Regions from separate parts of the Streptomyces sp. NBC_00576 genome, predicted to be linked through region 1. Evidence: riboswitches for the same ligand, from Rfam matches in the RefSeq annotation. Region 1 holds a riboswitch; the other holds the start of a gene.

Evidence for each region. Region 1 has a riboswitch for S-adenosylmethionine ahead of thrC (threonine synthase). Riboswitches for the same ligand answer to the same signal wherever they lie in the genome.
Region 2: another riboswitch for S-adenosylmethionine. It lies ahead of OG734_RS36235 (aminotransferase class V-fold PLP-dependent enzyme); the one in region 1 lies ahead of thrC (threonine synthase).

Annotation. Positions count from the first base shown of each region.
Region 1 covers NZ_CP107780.1:4,932,727-4,939,205, reverse strand. The annotation lists gene OG734_RS21115 (alpha,alpha-trehalose-phosphate synthase (UDP-forming)) at 1-1,179, opposite strand, end outside; gene OG734_RS21110 (glucosyl-3-phosphoglycerate synthase) at 1,316-2,260, opposite strand; SAM riboswitch class I at 2,422-2,570, shown strand; gene thrC (threonine synthase) at 2,585-3,904, shown strand; gene OG734_RS21100 (MoaD/ThiS family protein) at 4,016-4,291, shown strand; gene OG734_RS21095 (cold-shock protein) at 4,746-4,952, shown strand; gene groL (chaperonin GroEL) at 5,353-6,479, shown strand, end outside.
Region 2 covers NZ_CP107780.1:8,332,433-8,338,911, reverse strand. The annotation lists gene OG734_RS36255 (NYN domain-containing protein) at 1-1,124, opposite strand, end outside; gene OG734_RS36250 (hypothetical protein) at 1,164-1,403, opposite strand; gene OG734_RS36245 (rhomboid family intramembrane serine protease) at 1,563-2,306, shown strand; gene OG734_RS36240 (Lrp/AsnC family transcriptional regulator) at 2,303-2,584, shown strand; gene OG734_RS36235 (aminotransferase class V-fold PLP-dependent enzyme) at 2,722-4,110, opposite strand; SAM riboswitch class IV at 4,275-4,392, opposite strand; gene trpD (anthranilate phosphoribosyltransferase) at 4,512-5,576, opposite strand; gene qcrB (cytochrome bc1 complex cytochrome b subunit) at 5,721-6,479, opposite strand, start outside.

The DNA.
Region 1 (6,479 bases):
GCACCCTTCGTCGGAGACCACCGGGATCTCCTTGGCGACGAGGTTCATGCCGTCGCGGATGGGGTTGACGAGGGCCACGTCGGCGAGGCGGTAGGCGGCCAGGGAGCGGGCGAAGTCGTCCTTGACGTGGAGGACGACCGGGGTCCAACCCGGGCTCCCGTACGCCGAGTTGATGTCGTCCGCCACCCGTTGCACCTCGGCCGTGTAGTCGCGGTACACCGCCAGGTCCTGCCGGGAGGGGTATGCGAACGCCACGTGCACGACCCGCTCCTGCCACTCCGGGCGGTCCTCCAGCAACTGCCGGTACGCCAGCAGGCCCCGCACGATGTTCTTCGACAGCTCGGTACGGTCGACGCGCACGATCGTCTTCCGGCCGTCGCCGCCGATCTCGGCCCTCAACGCGGCCATCCGCTCCTCGACGTCCGGCTCGTGCGCGCGCCTGCGCAGGAAGTCCGCGTCCGCGCCCAGCCCGTGCACCCCGATCCGCGTGTCGCCGAGGCCGCCGACCAGGTCCCTACAGCAGGCGGTGAACGCGTCGGCCCACCGGCGGGTGAGGAAGCCGAGGCGGTCCGCGCCGAGCATGCCGCGAAGGAGCTGCTCGGAGATGTCGTACGGCAGCATCCGGAAGTAGTCCGCCGGTGCCCACGGCGTGTGCGAGAAGTGCCCGATGCGCAGGTCGGGGCGCAGTTCGCGCAGCATCCCCGGGACCAGGCACAGGTGGTAGTCCTGGACCACCACCGACGCGCCCTCGGCCGCCTCGTCCGCCAGCGCCGCCGCGAACGCGCGGTTGTAGGCCTCGTACGACGCCCACTGGCGCCGGAACTCCGCGTCGAAGACCGGCTCCAGCGGGGTCTGGTACAGCATGTGGTTCACGAACCAGAGCACCGAGTTGGCGATGCCGTTGTACGCGTCCTCGTGCACGGCCGCAGGGATCGCGAGCATGCGCACGCCCGGCTCGCCCTCTCCCCGCCGTACCGCCTCGCGGTCGCCGTCGCCGAGGGCCGAGCAGACCCACAGGGCGTTCGCGTCGGGCCCGATCGCCGACAGCCCGGAGACCAGCCCGCCGCCGCCGCGCCGGGCGTGCAGCGAGCCGTCCTCGCGGACCTCGTACGTGACCGGGCCACGGTTGGACGCGACCAGCACCCGGTACTCACCTTGCACACCCTGCGTTGAAGCCATACGCCTCAACCTAGCCCGGCCCGGAAACGCTCAAACGTACACACGTACGCCTCAGCCGTATACAAGACCGCACAGGACCTGCTCCGGGACCTGTTCCGGGACCTGTTCCCGGGCCTGTTCCGGGACTCGTCCCGGCCTACGCGACCTTCCTCCTCGCGTACTCCGCGATGTCCGCCATCGGCGGGCGTTCCTCCGTGTCCACCGAGTACGTACGCGGTTCGAAACCGTTGTCTCCGCGCTCGAACTGGGTGAGCGAGGGGCGGATCAGATGGCCGCGGGCCAGCCGGAGCTGTGCGGTGCGGTAGATCGCGGCGGACATCCGGCCCAGGGCCTGGCCGTCCTGGTGGCGGTGCTTGCGCACACCCACGTCGACCTGCGCCAACGCGTCCAGGCCCACCAGGTGCAGGGCGTCGATCAGCATGCCCAGCTCCACGCCGTAGCCGACGGGGAACGGGAGCTGTTCGAGGAGTGAGCGGCGGGCCGCGTACTCGCCGCCGAGCGGCTGGACGAAGCCGGCCAGCTGCGGCCAGTGCATGTTGAGGAGGGGGCGGGCCATCAGTTCGGTGACCCGGCCGCCCTGGCCCGCTGCCTGGCCGAGCGGGCGGTCGTACATCGCCTTGACGAGATCCACACCCGGGTCCGTGAGCAGGGGGCCCACGATCCCGGAGACGAAGTCCGACGAGAACTCCTTCAGGTCCGCGTCGATGAAGCAGACGATGTCCCCGCTGGTGACCAGGAGCGAGCGCCACAGGACCTCGCCCTTGCCCGGTACGGCCGGGATACGCGGCAGGATGTCGTCGCGGTGCACGACCCGGGCGCCCGCCGCGGCGGCCACCTCGGAGGTGCGGTCGGTCGATCCCGAGTCGATGACGACGATCTCGTCGACGAGCGGGACCTTCAGCATCAGGTCACGGCGGATGACGGCGACGATCTCGCCGACCGTCTCCTCCTCGTTCAGCGCGGGCAGGACGACACTCACCGTGGCGTTCGAGGAACGCTTGGCGGCGATCAGCTTCTTGAGCGGGCGGTCACCAACGGACCAGGAGCGCGTGCTGAGCCAGCGCTCGACGTCTTCCAGCACCTGCGGCTCTCCCTTACGTTGCATGGGGGGAAGCGCGATCTTCTATCTCGCGGTTCGGACGGCTCCCACCACCATCCAAGCCTTCGGTTACAGTCTTGAACAACGCGGGTGACCATCGCATGTCCGAGGTCGCCGGTGTTCACAACCTCACAACTTCATACCGCTCATCCAGAGGGGCAGAGGGATACGGCCCGATGAAGCCCCGGCAACCCTCCAGCCGGTCTTGTCGCATGTTCATGTGGCGAGGCTGCCGGCTCGGGAAGGTGCCAAATCCGTCTCATGGCGAAATGCGTCGTGAGGAAGATGAGGAAGGGCCTCGCCTCCATGGCTGCGCAAACTCAAACTGTCGAGAGCACCGAGAGCACCACTGCCGGCTCCGGCACCCCTGTAGATCTCGGTCCCGCCACCGCACTCTCCTGCCGCGAATGCGGCCACCGCGTCCCCCTCGGTCCGGTGTTCGCCTGCGAGGAGTGTTTCGGCCCGCTGGAGATCGCCTACGACTTCGGCATCCATTCGGCGGCCGACACCGAGGAACTCCGCAAGCGCATCGAAGCGGGACCCGCGAACATCTGGCGCTATGCGCCCCTGCTGCCGGTCCCCGCGAACGTCGCCGAGAAGCCGAACATCAACCCCGGCTGGACCAAGCTCGTCCAGGCCGACAACCTCGCCCGTGAGCTGGGTGTCGACGCCGGCAAGCTCTTCGTCAAGGACGACTCCGGCAACCCGACCCACTCCTTCAAGGACCGGGTCGTCGCCCAGGCCATCGAGGCCGCCCGCGCCTTCAACTTCACCACCCTCTCCTGCTCCTCCACGGGCAACCTGGCCGGTGCCGTGGGCGCCGCCGCCGCCCGGGCCGGTTTCCGTTCCTGCGTGTTCATCCCGCACGACCTGGAGCAGGGCAAGGTCGTCATGGCCGCGGTGTACGGCGGCGAGCTCGTCGGCATCGAGGGCAACTACGACGACGTGAACCGCTTCTGCTCCGAGCTGATCGGCGACCCGGTCGGCGAGGGCTGGGGCTTCGTCAACGTCAACTTGCGCCCGTACTACGCGGAGGGCAGCAAGACCCTGGCGTACGAGATCTGCGAGCAGCTCGGCTGGCAGCTGCCGGACCAGCTCGTCGTGCCGATCGCCTCCGGGTCGCAGCTCACGAAGATCGACAAGGGTCTGCAGGAGCTGATCAAGCTCGGGCTGGTCGCCGACAAGCCGTACAAGATCTTCGGCGCCCAGGCGGAGGGCTGCTCGCCGGTGTCCGTGGCCTACAAGGCCGGGCACGACGTCGTACGGCCGCAGAAGCCCAACACCATCGCCAAGTCGCTGGCGATCGGCAACCCGGCGGACGGGCCGTACGTGCTGGATATCGCGCGGCGGACCGGCGGGGCGGTGGAGGACGTGAACGACGAGCAGATCGTCGACGCGATTCGGTTGCTCGCGCGTACGGAAGGGATCTTCGCGGAGACCGCCGGTGGGGTGACCGTGGGTGTGGCGAAGAAGCTGATCGAGAATGGTCTCCTCGACCCGACGCTCACGACTGTCGTGTTGAACACCGGGGACGGTCTCAAGACGTTGGACGCGGTGGCCGACGTCGGGCTGACTGCGACGATTCGGCCCAGCCTTGAGTCTTTCCGGGACGCCGGCCTCGTATAGCCGTTGTTGTCTGCGGGTCCGTGGGGGCTGGTCGCGCCCACGCGGCGGTAGCCGCACATCCAGCACAGCCCCGCGCCCCTTTGGGGCGCTCCACCTGACCGGAGGTCAATCGTGAGCGTTTCCGTCCGCATCCCCACCATCCTGCGTACCTACACCGGTGGACAGGCCGAGGTGGCCGCTGAGGGTGGGACCCTCGCTGAGGTCATCGCTGATCTGGAGAAGAACCACACGGGGATCGCCGCCCGCGTGCTCGACGATCAGGGCAAGCTGCGTCGCTTCGTCAACGTGTACGTCAACGACGACGACGTCCGGTTCGAGCAGGGGCTGGAGACGGCGACGCCGGACGGTGCCGGGGTGTCGATCATTCCGGCGGTCGCCGGAGGCTGATCCCGGGTTTGATACCCGCGAGTAGTAACCGTCGGTAACATTGATTACCGAGAGTTCATCGAATTGCCCCCTCCGTGAGAGAAGCGGAGGGGGCAATTCTGTATGGTTGAGCGCGGTACAGTTGGGGAAGCCGCACCACTTCGCTCGCCGCACGCGTATTAATTCCTGCCGCGCACCCAACGAGAAGTAGCCAAAGTGTGCAGGCCTTTTGCGTTTTTTGTTCTCTTTGTGGGGCCCGGCTTGCCCTGAATCCGCGTGAATTCTCCGCATATTTACTGACCTGGCGTGCCCGGATTTCTCGTCCGATTGACCTGTTGCAGAGGGCAGTTGGACAGATACATTCGGCCGCGGTCGACGCGTTCCGGCGCACACCTCCACCGGTTGGGGGGGTGAGGTCTGACCCGGATCCGCGAAGTGCGGATCCGTGCAAGGGCCAGTAATAGGGGAGTTAGGCATGGCTCAGGGCACCGTCAAGTGGTTCAACGCGGAGAAGGGGTACGGCTTCATCGCGGTCGACGGTGGTGCGGATGTTTTCGTCCACTACAGCGCGATTCAGATGGACGGCTACCGCACCCTCGAGGAAGGTCAGCGGGTCGATTTCGAGATCTCGCAGGGCCAGAAGGGGCCGCAGGCGGACATGGTCCGTCTGGCGACCAGCTGAAGCAACGCGCCGGCGCATCGCAAGCGACGTTCTTCTTCCTTCGTTGAAGGATTCGAAGGGCTCGTACCCCGTGGGACCTCACGGGGTACGAGCCCTTCGGCATGCCCGCGGCATGTCCGCCAACCTGTCGGCCAACCCGTCGGCATGCCTGCGGCGGTCCGTGGATGGCGTGGGCGACCCCCCTGTTCACCTGCGGATCTTCGAGAGCCGCTTGCACTCGGTAGGGGCGAGTGCTAATTATTGGCGTTAGCACTCTGAAGGTGAGAGTGATAACGAAGGACCGGGTGGGTGAGGTCCGCAGGCCAGGTGGTGCAAGGAATCACCGAGGCAGGCAGGCCGTCCGTCGCGGGCGCCAGCGCGGTCCGGAGCAATCCACCCCAGTCCGGGAGGACCACTTCACATGGCCAAGATCATCGCGTTCGACGAGGAGGCACGGCGCGGTCTCGAGCGCGGGATGAACCAGCTCGCCGACGCCGTCAAGGTCACCCTCGGCCCCAAGGGCCGAAACGTCGTCCTCGAGAAGAAGTGGGGCGCCCCCACGATCACCAACGATGGTGTTTCCATCGCCAAGGAGATCGAGCTCGAGGACCCGTACGAGAAGATCGGCGCCGAGCTGGTCAAGGAAGTCGCGAAGAAGACGGACGACGTAGCCGGCGACGGCACGACGACCGCGACTGTCCTGGCCCAGGCGCTGGTCCGCGAAGGACTGCGCAACGTGGCCGCGGGTGCGAACCCGATGGCCCTGAAGCGCGGCATCGAGAAGGCCGTCGAGGCCGTCTCCGGTGCGCTGCTCGACCAGGCGAAGGAGGTCGAGACCAAGGAGCAGATCGCTTCGACCGCCTCCATCTCCGCCGCCGACACGCAGATCGGCGAGCTCATCGCCGAGGCGATGGACAAGGTCGGCAAGGAAGGCGTCATCACCGTCGAGGAGTCCCAGACCTTCGGTCTGGAGCTGGAACTCACCGAGGGCATGCGCTTCGACAAGGGCTACATCTCGGCGTACTTCGCGACCGACATGGAGCGCATGGAGTCCTCGCTCGAGGACCCCTACATCCTCATCGCCAACTCCAAGATCTCCTCGGTCAAGGACCTGCTCCCGCTCCTGGAGAAGGTCATGCAGTCGGGCAAGCCGCTGCTGATCATCGCCGAGGACGTGGAGGGCGAGGCTCTCTCGACCCTGGTCGTCAACAAGATCCGCGGGACCTTCAAGTCCGTCGCGGTCAAGGCCCCGGGCTTCGGTGACCGCCGCAAGGCGATGCTGAACGACATCGCGATCCTCACGGGTGGCGAGGTCATCTCCGAGGAGGTCGGTCTCAAGCTCGAGAACACCTCCCTGGACCTCCTGGGCCGTGCGCGCAAGGTCGTCATCACCAAGGACGAGACCACGATCGTCGACGGCGGCGGCTCCGCCGACCAGGTCGCCGGCCGGGTCAGCCAGATCCGCGCCGAGATCGAGAACTCGGACAGCGACTACGACCGCGAGAAGCTGCAGGAGCGCCTGGCGAAGCTCGCCGGCGGTGTTGCGGT
Region 2 (6,479 bases), 3.4 Mb from region 1:
TCGGCCCCGTCGAAGACACAGGTCACCTCGGCGCCGGTCTGGGCGGCAAGCTGCGAGAGCTGGCCGAGCAGCCTCAACCGCTGCTTCTCCAGGGGCATTTGGGGATACCCGGTCTTGGTGACGTTGTAGCCGTCGACGACCAGATGGGCCTGCGGCAGCGCGAGGAGCTGGTCGAGGATGGCAGGGTCGTTTTCGGACAGTGCTCGCGCAGCGATGTCCTTCGGAGTCATTCGTCCCGGTTCGACCGCGTCCACGGTCTCGGCCGGCCGCACCGACACCGGCGGCAGTGCCAGCTCCCGCCGCAGCCCCTGGGCCGCGTCGAGCACGGTGTCGAGCAGCAGCCGTACGCGCATGTCCTCGACGCTGCGTCCCTCCCGGGCGGCGCGTCTGCTGGCCTCCAGCGCGGCCTCGACCTCGACCAGCCGCCCCTTGAGCCGCCGCGCCTCGCTCTCGGCCGCGGAGACCTGCGTGTGCCCCTCGGTGCGCAGGGTCTCCATCTCGGCGTGCACCTTGCGCAGGGCCGCCTCACCGCGCTTGACGTCACTGAGGGCGGCGCGCAGCTTGCGGTGCAGCGACTCGGCTTCCTTCTTGGCCGACTCCAGCTCCGTACGCAGCCGCTCGGTCTCGGTACGGGTGTGATCGCGGGCGGCGGTCAGCTCCTCGCGCAGCCGCTCCAGTTCGGCCCGGCTCTCGTCGTCGGCGCGCTCGGCGTCGGCACGCTGCGCCTCCTCGCCGGCCGCGGTGACAAGCTTCACCCAGCCCGTGGGCCGCAGCACATAGGCCGCGGCGGCCACGTCCAGCGGATCGGCGGCCGGGGGCGGCGAACCGGCGTCGAGAGCACCCGCCAGCTCCGGCTGGGCCTCCCTCAGCTTCTCCCCGATGCGCTGCCGGAACAGTGTGTCGGTCTCCAGCGCGGCGGCCATCGCGTTACCGGCGAACTTGGCCCGCCGATTGGGCGCGAACCGCGCGTACTGCCGTAGCTGGGCGGGCAGTTCGGCCACGGTCAGCCCGCCGAACCCGTCGGAAACGATCTGTACGACGCGCCTGCGCACGCCGTCGGGCAGCGGGCGGTCGAGCACCTCGGCGGCGCCGTCGCCCGGCTCCCCGCCTGTGGTCTCCACCATCCGTCACCCCAACCAGTTCCGGTGCGGGGCCTGCTCCCGTCAGGAGCCGGCGCCCGGCCTGTCCACGAGTTCCACCTGATCCACGGCGTTGCACCAACGGCAGCGCACCGACTCGATGGTCTCACTGACCACCTCGCGCTCCTCCACCTTTGGATCTCCGGAGAGGTCGAGGTGCACGTACTCCACGACCTTCGAGGAGCGGGTCACGTCGAAACGCGTGAGGTTGCCGCAGAGAGCACAGCGCCACCGGGTCGAGTCGGTAGGCAGAGGAACCGTCATCGTGGATATGTTCGCTTTCCTTCTAGTATCCGTGCTGCGCCAGTTTGCCTGGAGCGTGTGGCTCGTAACCCTAAGGCCTGGCGGGTACCCACCGCCCGTCCGTCCACAGCGGCGAGGCGGTCTGCACTGTTCGGTCCCGTTACGTCATGCTCTGTATCCATGATCGGCGAGTTCGAAAAGTGGCGTACGGCAGTCCACAGATCGGTCCGCGCCCAGTCGGCGCCGGTGACGTACGGGCTGATCGCCGTCTGCTGCCTGCTCTTCGTCATCGGCCCCGCCTCGGGCCTGAACCCCGGATACGGCACCGGGGACGCCCTGCTCGCCGCCCAGCGGGCCTACTTCCGGCGCTGGGGCGTGGTCCCCGCCGACCTCTTCACGGGCGCCCCGCGGGCCACGCTCACCCCTGTCACGGCACTGTTCGTGCACGGCAGCTGGGTCCACCTGCTGGGCAACATGCTCTTCCTCTACGTCTTCGGCGCGATGACCGAGGAACGCCTCGGCCACCTGGAGTTCGCCCTCTTCTACGTGGGCTGCGGCTATCTCGCCCTGCTGGGTTACGCCGCCGCCAACGCCGGCTCGCAGCAGACGCTGGTGGGGGCGTCCGGTGCGATCTCGGCGATCCTGGGCGCGTTTTTGTACCTCTTCCCCGGCGCCCGCGTCACAAGCCTCTTCCCGTTCCTCTTCTTCCTCCCGCTGCGCTTCCCGGCCTGGCTGACCCTCCCGTTCTGGGCGACCCTCCAGTGGGTGGCGGCGGGCCGGGCGTCCTCCGGGCCCGGGGTGGCGTATCTGGCGCACGTGGTGGGGTTCGGGCTGGGCTTCGTCCACGCGTGGGTGCGACATCGGCGTACCACTAGAGTGAGTTCCGCCCCAGCGTCGGCCACCGAGGGAGAGAACCAGCCGTGATCACCGCGATCGTGCTCATCAAGACCAGCGTGGACCGGATCCCCGAGATCGCGGAGTCGATCGCCGGCCTGGACAGCGTGAGCGAGGTCTTCTCGGTCACCGGTACGTACGACCTGATCGCGATGGTCCGTGTCAAGGCCCACGAGGACCTGGCGGAGATCATCCCCGGCAGCATCAGCAAGATCCCGGGCGTGGAGGCAACAGACACCCACGTGGCGTTCCGCACGTACTCCCAGCACGACCTGGAGGCGGCGTTCGCGATCGGCCTGGACAGCTAGACGCCTTCAACGCTGACGCTTCGGGCTCCGCCGGCAAATCCAGCCCCGGCGGGCACCATCCAGCCCCTCCGGCGTTCGAGGAGCGGGGCCCGGGGGCAGAGCCCCCGGGGACGGGCCGGGTAGGGCGGCGGGGGCGGTCAGACCGCCGGCACGCAGCGCCCGTCCTCGGTCCGGTACTGCCACCGAGCCCCATCCCGCACAAGCTCCTTCACCGCACCCACAAACCGCTCCACGTGCTCGTCGGGGGTGCCCGCACCGAAGCTCACCCGAATCGCGTTCAGCGACTTCTCGCCGGGGGCAGCCTCCGGGGCGCCACACTCCCCCTGAGTCTGCGGGTCACTGCCCAGCAGCGTCCGCACCAGCGGATGCGCGCAGAACAACCCGTCCCGCACCCCGATCCCGTACTCGGCGGAAAGCGCCGCGGCGAAGTGCGAGCTGTTCCAGCCCTCGACGACGAACGAGATGACGCCGACGCGCGGGGCGTCGTCGCCGAACAGCGAGAGAACCCTGACCTCGGGCACCTCCGCCAGCCCCGCCCGCACGGTGTCGATCAGGTGCTGCTCCCGAGCCACGAGGGCGTCGAAGCCGGCCTCGGTGAGGGCCTTGCAGGCGGCGGCGATCGAGTAGGCACCGATGACGTTCGGCGAGCCGGCCTCGTGCCGGGCGGCGGTGTCGTGCCACTCCACGTCCACTCCCCCGTCCGTGCGCCGCGTGACCTTGCGGCTGGCGCCGCCCCCGGCGAGGTACGGGTCGGCGGCGCGCAGCCAGTCGGCGCGGCCGGCCAGGACACCGGAGCCGAAGGGCGCGTACAGCTTGTGGCCGGAGAAGGCGACCCAGTCGACGTCCAGGTCCTGGACGGAGACCGGGTGGTGCGGGGCCAGCTGGGCGGCGTCAAGGACGATCCGGGCACCGTGCGCGTGGGCGGCGTCGGCCAGCTCCCGTACGGGCCACAGCTCACCGGTGACGTTGGAGGCGCCGGTGACGCAGACGAGGGCCGGGCCCTGGCCCCCCTGAACAGATGCGGTACGGGCGGCGAGGGCCTCCTTAAGGGTGGCCACGGCCTGCTGGGGGGTGCGCGGGGCGTCGAGGTAGGTGACCTGCGCGTTCTGCCAGGGCAGCAGGGAGGCGTGGTGCTCGGTCTCGAAGACGAAGACCTGGCAGCCGTCGGGGAGGGCGGCGGCGAGGAGGTTGAGGGAGTCGGTGGTGGACCGAGTGAAGATCAGCTGGTCGTCGGCGCGGCAGTCCAGGAACTCCGTGACCGTCCTGCGGGCGTTCTCGAAGAGGTCCGTCGACAGCTGGGAGAGGTAGCCGGCACCCCGGTGCACGCTGCCGTAGTAGGGCGCGTACGCGGCCACGTCGTCCCAGACCCGCTGGAGGGCGGGCGCGCTGGCGGCGTAGTCGAGCGCCGCGTAGTTGACCTCGCCGCCGGTGACGAGCGGGACGGTGACATCACGGCCCAGAACAGCCAAAGGCCCCGAAATGTCACAGCAAACGGCCTGGTCGGCGGCAAGGGTGGAGACAGACATGGCGAACTCCCGTGAGAGGCAAGAGGAATCGCTGTGCGAGCGGACGTGGCTCAGCACAGGAAAAAGGTGAAAAGGGTGCGCGGAGGCGGGGCTCGGCAGCCCTATCGCATTCGCTTGCTCACGGAAGACTCCCTCGAACGACCAGGACCCCTGGTATCGAGAGGGGCCCGCGCTTGCCGTAAGCCTTGCTGCCTACGGCCTGGTCTTCATCCCGGGGCACCCCGCCACGGACGGAGGGTTGCCGGACAGTCGGCCGGGGCCTCATGACTGTCACTCATGACCTGGTACAGAACGTACGTGAAGTGATCGACGCCCCGCAACCCGTGTCCGGATCGCGGGACGCCCATCAACAAGAAGGCAAGAGAAGCGGGGAAGAGAGAAAGAGGGGAATCGAGGAAGCGCTACGCGTTGCTGGCCGCCGCCCACCGCTCCAGCGTCCGCTTCGCCGCCCCGGAGTCGACGGATTCCGCGGCCCGCGCCATCCCGGCGCCGATCTGTTCGGCCAGTGAACCCGGCCCCGGGTCCAGCGCCACCAGTGCGGCCGCCGAGTTGAGCAGCACGGCATCCCGTACGGGCCCGGTCTCGCCGTCCAGCAGCCGCCGGGCGACCGCCGCGTTGTAGGAGGCGTCGCCGCCGCGCAGCGCCTCCACCGGGACCAGTTCGATGCCCACGTCGCGCGGGTCGAAGGTCTCCTCCGTCACCTTGCCGTCCCGGACGACCCACACCCGGGAGGTGGCGGTGATCGTCAGTTCGTCGAGGCCGTCGTCGCCCCGGAACACCAGGGACGAGTTGCCGCGCTCGGCGAAGACACCGGCGACGATGGGCGCCATCCGGGGGTCGGCGACCCCGACCGCCTGCGCCCTGACCTTGGCGGGGTTGGTCAGCGGGCCCAGGATGTTGAAGACCGTCCGGATGCCCAACTGGCCTCGCGCGGCGCCCACATGACGCATCGCCGGATGGAACTTGGCCGCGAAGCAGAAGGTGATCCCGGCTTCCTCGGCCACCTCGGCCACCCGCTTCGGCGTCAGCTCCAGATTGACTCCGAGCTGCCCCAGCACGTCCGACGCCCCGGAGGCCGAGGAGGCCGCCCGGTTACCGTGCTTGACGACCTTGGCGCCCGTGCCGGCGATGACGATCGCCGACATGGTGGAGATGTTCACCGTGTTGGCGCCGTCGCCGCCGGTGCCGACGATGTCGACGGTCGGCCCCGGCACCTCGATCACGTTGGCGTGCTCGTACATCGCCTCGACGAACCCCGAGATCTCCTCGACGGTTTCACCCTTGGCCCGCAGTGCCACCACGAACCCGGCGATCTGCGCGTCGGTGGCCTCACCGCGCATGATCAGGTTCATCGCCCAGGCGGTGTCGGCGGCGCTCAGGTCATGGCCGTCGAGCAGGCCGTTCAGTACGCGGGGCCAGGAACGGACCGCCGCGGTATCGCCTCCGGCGGGGTTCACAGCGCTCATTTGCCGCTCCTGGGGTAAGTCCCTGCGGAACTCCGCGGGACTCCTAGTGGAATGGGAACACCCTATCCAGCCCGGCGGCACGGCGAAGGGCCCCGTCCGGTGTACGGACGGGGCCCTTCTGCCGTGTGTGGCGAAGCGGGGTGATCAGTGGTGGCCGTGGCCGCTCGTGATCTCCTTGTACTCCTCGGCGGTGGGCTTGGCGATCTGGCTGTCCTCGCCGTAGTACGACTTGCTGAGCTTGGCGCGCAGCTTCTCCGTGCCCTTCACCTTGCGCTCGACACCGTTCTCATCGACGGTCACGCCGATCGCGGCCGGCGCGTACTGCTCGTGCGCGGTGAGGGTGTGCAGGGCCTCCTGGCTGAGCGGCTCGTGCACCTCGATGAACTCACCGTGCGGCAGACGCTTGATGATGCCGGACTCGCGGCCGTGCAGCACCTTGTCCTTGTCGCGGCGCTGGAGGCCGAGGCAGATCCGCTTGGTGGCGATGAACGCGAGGACCGGGGCGACGAAGAACGCGATCCGTACGAACCAGGTGATCGCGTTGATCGACAGGTGGAAGTGCGTGGCCCAGAGGTCGTTTCCACCACCGATCAGCAGCACCATGTACCAGGTGATCCACGCGACACCGAAGCCCGTACGGGTCGGCGCGTTGCGCGGGCGGTCCAGGATGTGGTGCTCGCTCTTGTCGCCGGTGACCCAGGACTCGATGAACGGGTAGACCGCGATCGCGACCAGGACCAGCGGGAAGATGATCAGCGGGATGAACACACCCAGGACGAGCGTGTGACCCCAGAAGTTGATCTCCCAGCCCGGCATGACACGGATCAGGCCCTCGGAGAAGCCCATGTACCAGTCGGGCTGCGCACCGGTCGACACCTGGTCCGGCCGGTAGGGGCCCATGGT